Regions from separate parts of the Paenibacillus terrisolis genome, predicted to be linked through region 3. Evidence: riboswitches for the same ligand, from Rfam matches in the RefSeq annotation. Region 3 holds a riboswitch; each other region holds the start of a gene.
The links. A riboswitch is a leader RNA that binds a small molecule or an ion and turns the genes downstream of it on or off. The one in region 3 is predicted to bind cyclic di-AMP.
Positions count from the first base shown of each region.

Region 1: it holds a riboswitch for cyclic di-AMP, as region 3 does, so the genes downstream of both, ACI48K_RS23790 (C40 family peptidase) here and ACI48K_RS22025 (APC family permease) in region 3, are expected to answer to the same signal.
Region 2: it holds a riboswitch for cyclic di-AMP, as region 3 does, so the genes downstream of both, ACI48K_RS11705 (TrkH family potassium uptake protein) here and ACI48K_RS22025 (APC family permease) in region 3, are expected to answer to the same signal.

Region 1 covers NZ_JBKFGG010000046.1:16,837-20,987, reverse strand. Annotated here, with positions in the region: gene ACI48K_RS23800 (M1 family metallopeptidase) at 1-592, shown strand, start outside; gene ACI48K_RS23795 (hypothetical protein) at 982-1,812, shown strand; cyclic di-AMP (ydaO/yuaA leader) riboswitch at 2,034-2,169, shown strand; gene ACI48K_RS23790 (C40 family peptidase) at 2,174-2,665, shown strand; cyclic di-AMP (ydaO/yuaA leader) riboswitch at 2,919-3,056, shown strand; gene ACI48K_RS23785 (C40 family peptidase) at 3,061-3,540, shown strand; gene ACI48K_RS23780 (GNAT family N-acetyltransferase) at 3,775-4,151, shown strand, end outside.
Region 2 covers NZ_JBKFGG010000010.1:9,869-14,019, forward strand. Annotated here, with positions in the region: gene ACI48K_RS11700 (potassium channel family protein) at 1-247, opposite strand, end outside; gene ACI48K_RS11705 (TrkH family potassium uptake protein) at 263-1,597, opposite strand; cyclic di-AMP (ydaO/yuaA leader) riboswitch at 1,670-1,828, opposite strand; gene ACI48K_RS11710 (CPBP family intramembrane glutamic endopeptidase) at 2,117-3,844, shown strand; gene uvrC (excinuclease ABC subunit UvrC) at 3,813-4,151, opposite strand, start outside.
Region 3 covers NZ_JBKFGG010000036.1:7,474-11,624, forward strand. Annotated here, with positions in the region: gene ACI48K_RS22015 (hypothetical protein) at 66-500, opposite strand; gene ACI48K_RS22020 (hypothetical protein) at 490-1,005, opposite strand; cyclic di-AMP (ydaO/yuaA leader) riboswitch at 1,137-1,307, opposite strand; cyclic di-AMP (ydaO/yuaA leader) riboswitch at 1,704-1,876, shown strand; gene ACI48K_RS22025 (APC family permease) at 2,014-3,840, shown strand; gene ACI48K_RS22030 (NADH:flavin oxidoreductase) at 3,930-4,151, shown strand, end outside.

The DNA.
Region 1 (4,151 bases), on a different contig from region 3:
ATCCGGGGACAGCTATGCCAAAAACGCATATTACCGCGGCAAATTGATTCTGCTTGATATCGAACGGCGTGTGGGAACCCGGACGATGAAACGGATTATGTCGACCTACAGCATCAAATACCGGTTCAAGCATCCCACAACCGCGGACTTCCAACAGGTTGTCGAGCAGGTTACGGGTCGCTCTTGGAAAACCTACTTCTCGCAGTATGTCTATGATGGGAAAATGGCCGACTTCTCGGTCGATCGAATCACGGTGAATCAGGTCAACCGGAAGGGCACCGAAGTATACGAATCCACGATCGATATCAGCCGAAAAGGCGGATCCGCCCCCAAAGTGCCGCTGCTCTTCACCTTCAAGGACGGTCACATCGTCCGGAAACAGTGGAACGGGGAAGGCAGCAAGGTTCAGCTCAAGCTGGATTACAAAGAACCCTTAGCCTGGGTGCAAATCGATCCCGACTATACCCTCGTGCTCGAAAACAAGCACATCAACAATTACTTGAAAGCCGAAGTCCCCGAACCAGTCAGAACCCGCTCCAATATCAGCGTAACCAAGCTGCTGGAGACCGTGCTCGGCTCGTTCTTGTGGTGATCGGGCTTAAAAGCTAAATAAGTTGAACCAAAGATTGAATCCACATAACGGCAGCCGTGTGAAATATTCTTTCGATTGCTGTTGCTCCTGGTTTTCTTTGATTCATTTAATTCAAATGGATTAGAAATCCGTTCACAAAGGCGAATGCTTACGAAGTAGTTTTGAAGTGCTTGAAACTTTAAAAATGGTTCAATAATTCAGATTTTCAGCACCGAGAAGGTTGGATGAAGCTAGGGACTGAGTAGCGGAGCGTAGGCTGAACCTACGTGAGCAACGGAAGGCCCGGCTCAATTCAAGATTCGATGCCGATTAGGCTTCATGCTTAGCTTTGTGATCAAAAGATGAATTATTGAACTACCCTACTCACAAAACTTTAAGGAGAGAAGGATATGACCTATGTGCGCCAAGGCTGGAGCCTGATGAAGAACCAGTTTCCCTCCGTCATCATCCTGTTTTTGTACCAGCTGCTGTGGGGGATTTTCCTTTACAGGCTCATCGACACCGCAGTGACCCAGGTACTGCAAAGATACCCTGACCCGCCGCCCACCGGGCTCAGCCGGATCCTGTTCCTGTTCGAAGGACAGCTCGGGCTAAGCACCAACCCGGATGTACGCCTGTATTTCTGGCTGCTGATTGGCATGACTGCGGTCCGTCTGCTGATGACCCCCTTAATCCAGGCCGGAATTCTTTACGGACTTGTTCCAAATGACGCCAGAGGAACGGGGCTTCCTCTTTTTCAGGGAATGAAGGAATTCTGGAAGCCGGTTGTCCTTTTTTATATCCTGGAGCTTGCGCTTACTTTGCTGCCTTCGCTCTGGATTATTCCAAAGCTGACCTCTCTGTGGCCCGGCCTGCTGCAAAAAGGACTTGACCTGCCATCCTCCTTAACGATCCTCGGCTATGTGCTGGGCTGGCTCGCTTACGGATGGTTCATCCGGCAAACCTTGCTGTTCGCATTGTTTGGCTACTTGTTCAAAGCCGGTGTATGGAATTCCCTGTTGATTTGTTTCAGGCATCTTCTTCAGGGTCTCGCCATATCCCTGATTCTCATCGCTTTCGGACTTGTTCTTTTCACTTTATTCGGCACGGTTTCTTGGATTTGGACCGGCCTTCTCGCCCTGATTCTGCAGCAATCCTATCCTCTTATTCGCAGCGCGTTTAAAATATGGAGAGTCACCTCTCAATATCGGCTCTGGCAAGCCAAGTCACAAAATAGTTAATTTTTTTTCACCACTTTCAAACCTTGAAAGCACAAGGCCTCCGCGGATACGCGGGGGCCTTGTGCGTTAAAGTGCCCTCTTAAACTTGTTAATTAACCATTGCCAAAAGATGCCTGTATTTGTTACAATAACAACAGCACAATTTCAGTAACAGTTTTGTAATCATTTTTGTCACCTTTGGCAAGAATCTTCTACTGAATGACGAACTAGTAATTTCAGGTGTGAACTAAGAGCCGAATTCCCTTCGCCAGGGAAACGGGGGAACCATTTTGGGTGAATTGATTCCGAAGTCAGGAATCATAGGGGACCTTCAACCGAATCCTCAAGCTAACCTCGTAGGCATTGGAAGGAGCATAACTTCTTGAAAAAACAGTTAGCCGCAGCAGCAGTAAGTTTTGCCATTCTTTTCACAATTGGAGCTGGTAGCGCTTTCGCGGATTCCAAACTGGACACTGTAGTCGATTCGGCTCTTGGATCCAGCTATGTATCCGGTGGAACAACCACAGCAGGCTTCGATTGCTCTGGATTTACGATGTACGTGTACTCTAAGCTTGGTATCAAGCTTCCTCATCAATCCGGCTCTCAATACAAAATGGGAACCGCCGTTTCCAAAGATGAGTTGATCCCAGGCGACCTGGTTTTCTTTAACACTTCCGGCAAAGGCGTTTCACACGTAGGAGTATTTGTAGGCGACGGGAAATTTGCTCATGCCTCCTCTTCCAATGGAGTAGTCATCAGCAAATTAAGCGAAAAGTATTATGTTGAGCGTTATGTTGGCGCTAAACGCGTTATGAGTACCGACAAATATGAAGACGTTACAGGAGATTCCGCTGAGCAAGACAACGTAGAATAATCAGGAACCGGAAACCCGCAAGAAAGTGATTCGATGCTTCGATCATTTTCTTGCGGGTTTTTTCTATTTATTTGGTATTTCCCATCTAGGAATCATTACCCGGCTGACGGCCATTTCAATCAGGACTTAAGCCTTCTTTTTCTTAAATATCAGGCATCGAACTTGTCAAAGCTGGGCGCGTTTGGTAGAATAACCAAAGGCAATAGTAACAACTTTGTAATCTTTGCTGTAACTTTGTTTTTGTGCACATACTACAACAAAACTGCCGAATTCCCGGTGCACGGGAAACGGGGGAACCACATCAGGGTGAATTGATCTCGCTCCAAAGGGATCATAGGGAACCTTCAACCGAATCCTTAAGCTAACCTCGCAGGCCTCGGAAGGAGCAAGACATCATGAGAAAGACGATTGCAGCAGCGGTAACGAGTTTGGCTTTGGTGTTCACTATGGGAGCCGGAAGTGCCTTTGCGGCCACACCGACTACGACTACTTTGAGCAGTGTCGTCAAATCCGTATACGGCACACCTTACAAATTCGGAGGAACCACCCTTGCCGGGTTCGATTGCTCCGGATTTACCAGATACGTGTTCAGCAAAATCGGCGTTCAGCTTCCTCGCGTATCAACCGCCCAATACAAGCAAGGAACGCCGGTAGCCAAAAGCAACTTGAAAGCGGGCGATCTTGTCTTCTTCAATACGCTTGGCAACGGAGTATCCCATGTTGGCATCTACGTCGGTGACGGCAGCTTTGCGCACGCCTCTTCCTCAAAAGGCATCCGCATCGACAAGCTGAGCAACAACTACTACAACAACCGTTACGTTGGAGCGAAAAGAATTCTGAGCCAATACAAATTTTCCGTATTTGCCGCAAACTGATTTCATGAATCTTTATTTGACCCTCTATTTTGGAGCCGCCCTGATTCTTGCCGGAATCGGAGCGGTTTTTTGTTCCCTGCTTATATAACGAGATAAGCCCGCGAAAGGTTACCGTTTTCCTGCGTGTTTCAATTGAATATTTACAAGCCCGTCTTTTCCCGGTAGAGTGAGGTTACAAGATTCTACGGAGTTCATCTTAGTGACGGCATTCCTACATTAGAAGGAGGCGCAAAGATGGATAAGTTTATCCCGGAATTTCATGTCGTTCCCATGGAGGAAAGTCATGGCGCGGAAATCTGCACCTGGCGTTACGACTCCCCTTACGATATTTATGGCTGGCTCCCGTGGGAGCAAATGAAAGCGCTTGATGTGGAGTTTGGCAACCCGGTTTTGCGGGCCGAGCAATATGTTTCCGTTTTAGACGAGAACGGAGTAATGGCGGGTTTCGCCCAATATTTCCCCCTTACCGGCGTAACACGCTTAGGAATTGGCATGAAGCCTGAATTATGCGGACACGGCCACGGAAAGGCGTTTGTTTCCGCAATCGTAAAAGAAGCGGTTCGCAGAAATCCGGACCACGAGGTTGATCTGGAGGTTCTCACTTGGAACAA
Region 2 (4,151 bases), on a different contig from region 3:
TATTTAGCTGAATGTCGCTGCCGATCGCCACGATGCCGCAGTCAAAATTGCGCACGCCCAGCGATTTCAACACCTCTTCATCGGTGGGGTCAGCCACGACCGCATGGGTGAGTTGATCGCCCAAAGCCTCCACGATTTCCTCATTCCGGTCAATGCCGAGCACCTCGTAACCAAGATCCATCAGCTCCAGAGCCAGACTTGATCCAAAGCGTCCCAGCCCGATCACCACAAACTGCTGTGTTTTCATTGTAGATTAATCCCCTTATCCTATGATCATTTTGCCTTCCGGATGGCGATATAATTCTTTACCTTTTTTCGGACCGAGCGCGTATGCCAGCGTAAGAGGTCCCAGCCGTCCGGCGAACATGGTGAAGCTGATGATGATTTTGCCGATTAAAGTCAGCTTGCCGGTCAATCCCATGGTCAAACCAACCGTACCGAAGGCGGACGTTGTCTCAAACAGAATGCTGAGGAAGCTGGCATCCTCCGTCGTCGACAAGATCATGGCCACGGCAATAACCAGAAACAAGGCCAACATCGCCAGCGTAACCGCTTTGAAAATCCGTTCCTGGGCCAGACGATAACGGAACAACACCAAGTCCGAGCGCCCGCGGATCATGGAAATCACCGCGCCGACCAGAATCGTAAACGTCGTCGTTTTGATCCCGCCCCCGGTGGAGCCCGGCGACGCCCCGATAAACATCAGGATGATCATAAAAAACTGGGTGGCCTGACGCAAAGCGCCGATGTCCAGTGTGTTGGCTCCCGCCGTTCTGGGCGTTACCGATTGGAAGAACGAGCTCCAGATCTTCGCGCTCCAGTTTAACGGCTCCAGTGTTCTGGAATTCGTGAATTCGAATATAAAAATAACGAGCGCCCCGACAACTATCAGTGCGGACGTCATGGACAACACGACTTTGGAATGCAATGACAGCCTGCGGTGGCGCCGAAATTCAATGAGATCGGACAAGACGATGAACCCGATCCCCCCGGAGACGATCAAAAACATGGCTACAAAATTCGTGACCGGGTCGCCGACATATTGCGTCAGGCTGCGGTATTCGCCAAACAGGTCAAATCCGGCATTGTTAAACATCGAGACGGCGTGAAAGACTCCGAAATAGACCGCCCGGCCAAACGGCATGTCAAAAGCCCAGCGCAGCGCGAAAGTCACGGCCGCACAAGCCTCGATGACGAGCGAATACATCAACACCTTGCGGATCAGCCGAACGATGCCCTCCATCGAATTCTGGTTCATCGCCTCCTGCAGCAGCAGACGGTCCTTCAGCGATATTTTCCGCTTAAATACGAGAGAAAATAACGTTGCCATGGTCATGAATCCCAACCCGCCGACCTGAATCAGCAGCATGATCACGACTTGCCCGAATGTGGAAAAATACGTTCCCGTGTCCCGAACGACCAGACCGGTTACGCAGGTTGCCGAGGTTGCCGTAAACAAAGCATCGATAAAAGGCGTCGTCTCTCCCCGTGTACTTGAGATCGGCAGCATCAGCAGCAGCGCGCCCAGAAGAATAATCAGGGCAAAACCCAGCACAAGAATCTGGGGCGGAGAAAACTTGAACCATTTGGATAGCAACCTATTCACCTCATCGCTTAATTAGGAAAAACAAAAGAAAAAAGCACTGGAAATCCAATGCCTTTCGGGTTTGGCTCCTGTTGCAAAGGCCTACGAGGTTAGCTGACGGATTCGGACATGCACAGTTGCCCTATTCGCTCTCTTACCCGGCATTCCTGCCGGCTCCAAGCGAAATTCACCCCGGAAAATTCGGTTCCCCCGTTTTCAAATGAAATTCGGCCGTATTTTATTTTCATCGAGTTACATTTCATTTTTATCAAATGGATTATAATCCATAATCCAACCTATCACAATGGCTCTTTTCGATGAAATAGCCTTGAAAATCGTGAAAACCAAGAACTCATAGCTTATGATCTCGCTAAATCTAACACATTGGGGAACTTATCTTCGATTATTGGAGGTTTTCATTTATATTTTCATCACCGTCTCTGGCGCGCGGGGTACGCCCTATGATATCTTTACTGTGACGCGATTGCAGTAAAATAATCCCTTTTACAAAAATTTTAAAGGAGCTTAACCATGAACTTGATATCGCAAACCTCTGGGAGGAAAATCAAGCCCAAAACGCTTTGGCTGATGGCCGCGCTCGGATTTATCGTTTTTATCCTTGTTCAGGTTCTCCCGACCGACGCGTCGGAAACGCTGCAAATGGAGCAGCAGGAGAAAACGATTTCCAAACAGCAGGCAGCAAGCGCTGCCGAAGATTTCGCCGCATCCCAGCTTCAATTGGAAGGAGAACTTAAGCCTGCTCTCGTTACATATGAAACGCAATCGGATTTATACGGTTATTTGGCCAAAGAAGATCTGCTCGGCCCGTTTCTGAAATCCTATGACAAGAACTTTCCTTATGACGTCTTTCGCGTTCGTTTCAATAACCCGAATGAAGTGTTGTCCGCATTAACCGTAGACGTCCACATGACGACCGGAAAAGTGGTCAGCTTCGAAGAAATCACGACCGCCAGCAATAAAAATAAGCAGGATATGCTAAGCAATGGTTCGGAAACCGTCGACAGCCTGCGCTCCTGGGAAGGCGATTTGACGCTGGAGCAGAAAGAAAAATTAGCCCAGCCTTACTTGACGTATTTCGGGTTTAACAAAAGCGGGATTCAACCAGCAGCCAATGAGAGCGAAGTCGGCTTGTTGTACCAAATCCCGGATTTCAAGGTCGGGCAATCCAAAGCCCAAATCAAATTCAGCTTCGAATACGGCCAGGTTTCTTCGATGGAAGCTTCCTTCAGCGTTCCGAAATCACATACCGATTACGTGGCTCATCAGACCACGATTGCCAACTGGCTGACGTTTGGCGGTTATGCCCTGTTCACGTTTGTTCTGGGCATTTTGGCCATCGTCTACAGCGGATTGACACGGGTGCACACGTCTTTTAAAAGAGGGATTTTCCTGGCTTCCGTCTACTTTGTTCTTTCGACCGCCAGTACGATCAACATGCTGCCCGTTTTCCAAAAAGAGAGCATGTCTTCCGCCGTGCTGCTTATCGGATTCATTATCCAGGGATTAGTTACCCTGATCCTTGCCGCCTCCGTTTATTTCTCCTTGGTTGGGGGAGACGGATTGTGGCGCAAACAAGGAATCGCCCTGTGGCCGCGCGCCAAGGAGTCCGGATATGGACGGCATGTTTTGGGCGCGGTGTCCGACGCCTATGCCTGGGCCCTGATATTGCTGGGCGCACAGTCCGTCATCTTTTTTGTACTGGAACGAACGCTTCACACCTGGTCGACGACCGACGCCACACAGTCCCCATACAATATGATTTACCCAATTTTCATGCCTCTGCTTGCTTGGGTAGCCGGGATTGGGGAAGAAGCCGTATACCGGCTGTTCGGCATCCCGATGTTGAAGAAAATATTCCGCAGCACATTTGTCGCCAGCGTGATCACAACGATGATCTGGGCGTTCGGCCATACGCTGTATCCGATTTACCCTGTCACTTCCCGTCCGATCGAGCTGCTGTTCATCGGTCTGCTGTTCAGCTTCATCTTTTTGCGGTACGGCTTCGTGACGGTCATGTTCTCGCATACGATTTTCGATACGATTCTGATGTCTTTAAGCATCATTTTCATGGGCGGCGCCCTGAATTTCACGGCAGGCGTGTTTTATATCGTTCTTCCCGCCATCGTCGCTTACGTCGTCTACCGGTTTAATCCGCCGGGGAAAGAACGAAAGCCGCTGCCGTTCGACAAAAAAGAGGAGCCGTTGTTTACGACTCCTCATCCCGAAGGGCATTTATAATTTCATTCGCCAGTTTATCACCAATGGAAAGAGGCCGGAAGTCTTCGACGGAGGCCTCTTTAATTTTTTTCAGCGAGCCAAAATGCTTGAGCAGCGCTTTACGGCGTTTTTCCCCGATTCCGGGGATCGCGTCGAGCCGCGAGGTCACCATTGATTTGCCGCGCTGTTCGCGGTGGAACGAGATGGCGAAGCGGTGCACTTCGTCCTGAATGCGCTGCAGCAGGTAAAATTCCTGGCTGTCGCGCGGCAGGTGAATCGGCTCCGGCGGATCATAAGCCATCAACTGAGCCGTCTTATGTTTCGCGTC
Region 3 (4,151 bases):
TCGACGGATTCGGTAAACATCGGTTCGCGTCCCCCGCCCCTAAGTTCCCTTTCATGAAGAGTTAATTATAGTAATGAATAATAAGACATCGATTCCTGAATCAATTTTTCTTCATTCGGCGGGTTCCTGTATAAACGGTTGTTCCCATGTTCGTCACCGGCTGCGATTTTGAGTGGAACACGCTTGGCTTGAGCGACTTCGAGCAAGGCGATTTGGACCAGTTCCCGTTGGTTCTGACTCCATTCCGCGCCTTTGCACCGTACAATTTCGAGGGCTTCCTCAACCGTATGATTTCGGATGCACTTTAAGAAAACTCCCCATTTGATCAAATCAAATCCTTTCTGATCCGCGAAAACGAGGCAAGCACCCAAACCGCAGTTTTCTCCGCATGAAAGCTTCAGAACGCAATACCAGCAGCCTTTCGGCTTTTTTACCGTCCAAAGAAAGCTGGGAGGTTCATGAAAGGCAAACAGTTTAATTTGTGACAACTTAGTCTTCATTCGTTTTCCCTCCAGGATTTTCTGCGAATTTTAGTTCAATATGGTGAGTTTTCCGGGCTTTTTCAACAAACTGCCGAATCTCCCGCTCATTCTCGCAAACTGCGGAATGCTCCAGCCAGATGATATATTTCATTTTATGAACGACGGATAAATGAAGGGGAAACGATTCTCTTGACTTGATCACATACCAACCGGAAGGTTTGTTTCTCCAAGGCTCCCGGAAGGCTGCCGGAAGCGGAAGCCTGGTACGAGTGAACCAGTCCTGCTGCTGTTGTTTTTCTCTCAGTTTCTTATAAATTCCGAGCACGATTTCAGAATCCGGGCATTCCAGACAGGAAGCCGGCTGACCAAACTGCCGCAGCACCTCGATTTTGTCTTTCCCGAAGCCGTAACCCACGATAAACCGCTGGCCACATTCTTCATACCATAGAGCTCCGAAACATAAGTAGCGTAAACTGATTGGATCCAAAAGTCCCTGCTCTGTCCCAATATAATATAGTTTCATGTCGTACCCCCGTCGTTTAAAGATTGTATAAACTGTCATTTCAGCAAAAAAACCGCAAACAGAGATAAAACCTCTGCTGCGGTTTTGCGTGGACGAAAAAACAGACCCGGCGCAAATGCAAGGCAAAATAAAGGTTCCCCCTGTCACGCTTACGAGGTTAGCTGCCGGATTCGGGCGGTGGGAGTCGCCCTACCTTAAGAGACCGGAATGATAGTCTCTTCTCGGATTCACCCCAAGAGGACCGTTAAAGGTCCGATGGTTCCCCCGCTTCCCGCCAGGCGGGAATTAAGCGTCGTTCATTACAACGAATCATACTATCTCAAGATTCCTTTTGTAAAAAAGGAAAAGAGCTTTTTCAGGTCCTGCTGAAGCAAATTTTCGCTCAAAAAGAAAAGAAATAAGCTTAAAAAGTATTTGTTGAAGCTTTTCATGTATCTTTCTAATGAAAGCTTAATTTTTTATTTTCAATTAAGGGAAAGGGACGGCAAATGATTTTTTTGCGTTAATTCCATTAAAGCAAGAAAAGGAAAGATAATGGCCGAAGAAATATAAATTTCGAGAGGGAAATTACGATGTAAGCGGTTTTTCGGGAAACTATGCCGTTTTTTTGCGAGTACATTTCTTAATCGATCGCTTTACAAAACCTTGATATCGAACGTATGATGTTAATTGTTTCTTGAATATTATTTCTGAAAACTTATTCATTATCGCTGAATTTCCTAACCTGGAAAACGGGGGAACCGGTTGGAGTTAAGCCTGAAAACGGGTGATTCTCCTATGGGGTGAATCCTGACGGCAATACGCGTCAGGTAGGGCGACTCTTGCCGTCCGAATCCGACAGCTAACCTCGTAAGCGTAGTCAGGAGTGGGTAACTTACTGTGAAAAAGACACAGGCTACCCTGTGTTTTTTTGTTGCCTAAAATTGACTTAACAGGCAGCAAAAATTGAAAATAAACCCGATTTGGTCGGGGGAAATTAGAAAAATAACATTTGTGGCGGTGAAACTTGTGCTTTCCTATTTAAAAAGATTTCTCATTGGGCGTCCGTTAAAATCGACGGAGCTGGGTGAACAAAAACTGACGAAGACAAAAGCGCTTGCGATTCTTTCCTCGGACGCCTTGTCCTCAGTGGCATACGGGCCGGAGCAAATCCTGGTGGTTCTGATGACCATCGGCGCGATCGCTTATTGGTATTCCATTCCAATCGCGGCGGGCGTTTTGGTTCTTTTGGCCGCTTTGATTTTGTCTTATCGTCAAATCATTTTCACCTATCCTCACGGAGGTGGAGCTTACGTTGTTTCCAAAGAGAATCTTGGTGTGCTTCCGGGGTTAGTCGCCGGGGGTTCCCTGCTTGTCGATTACGTTTTGACCGTATCCGTCAGCGTATCGGCCGGGACGGATGCCATTACTTCGGCTTTTCCCAGTTTGCATCCTTACACAGTTATCATAGCTGTTGTTTTTGTGCTTTTCATAACAACGCTGAATTTAAGGGGAGTCACGGAATCCGCATCCGTTTTTGCTTTGCCGGTTTACCTGTTTGTTCTTGCCTTGTTTATTATGATCGGGGCAGGCATTTTTCGTGTTCTGACCGGGCAAGCAGCTCCGGAACTTCATACGCCCCTGGGAACTCCCGTAGCGGGAATCGGCCTGTTTTTGCTGCTTCGCGCCTTCGCCTCCGGGTGTACGGCATTAACCGGGGTTGAAGCTATTTCCAACGCGATCCCCAACTTCAAAGATCCAGCCCCCCGCAATGCGGCCAAGACACTGCTTGCCATGGGAACTTTGCTCGCTTTATTGTTTTCGGGAATCGTCTTTCTTGCTTATTATTATGGCGTTGGCCATCGCACCGATGTAACGGTGCTGTCGCAAATCGCCGAACAGACCTTTGGAAGAAACTTTATGTACTTCTTCATTCAAGGGACAACGGCATTGATTCTGATTCTGGCCGCCAATACGGGATATTCCGCTTTTCCGCTGCTGGCCGTGAATCTCGCCAAAGACAAATTCATCCCGAGGATGTTTACGATCCGGGGAGACCGGCTCGGATATTCCAACGGGATCCTTATTCTGGGACTTTTTTCGATCATTCTGATCGTTGTTTTTGAAGGCAAGACCGAACTGCTGATTCCGCTCTACGCGATCGGGGTATTCATTCCGTTTACCCTTTCCCAAACGGGAATGATGGTTAAATGGTTCCGTGAGAAACCGGCCGGGTGGGTTAAAAAATTTATAATCAACACGACCGGAGCCGTGATTAGCCTTCTGGTCAGCGTTATGTTCTTTATCACCAAGTTCTCCAACGTTTGGCCGGTGCTTATTTTCTTGCCGGTAATCATTTATTTTTTCCACCGGATTCATAAGCATTATATGGCTATCGCGGATCAACTGAGAATATCGACATGCGAACCGGCACTTGCGATTGAAGGAAATGTCATTATCGTTCCGGTCGCCGGGATTACGCATGTCGTGGAAAACTCGCTGAATTATGCCAAGTCGCTTTCTCCTCATCAGATCATCGCCGTTTATGTACCGTTCGAGAGAGAGGAAGAGGCTATTTTCGAAGAAAAGTGGAAAAAATGGCAGCCAGATGTACGGCTCGTGACTTTGTACTCTCCATATCGCAGCATCATACAGCCTTTGGTGAAGTTCGTGGATACGGTTCAGAAAAAGTCGATGGAATCGCATTACCAAGTTACGGTGATCATTCCGCAGTTTATCCCGAAGAAGGGCTGGCATAATATTCTGCACAATCAATCAAGCTTATTGATCAGGGCGCATCTGCTATACCGGAGAAACGTTATCGTAGCGACCGTGCCGTATCATTTGAAGGAATAGCTTTTCATTCCAACATTTGCTTATTCCCGGAATTCGCAAGATAATATACTTACGAAAAGTAATAATAATAACGAATGGGGAGCGAATATATGAACACGGAACCATTGTTTCAGCCGTTTCAGGCAGGGCCGCTTTCGCTTAAGAATAGAATCGTCATGGCGCCGATGACGCGGGGATTTTCACCGGACGGAGTTCCCGGAGCCGATGTTGCCGCTTATTACCGCCGCCGAGCGGAAGGCGGGGTAGGGCTGATTATTACAGAGGGGACGGCCATCAACCATCCTGCTGCGGTAAGCAGTCCGAGCATCCCC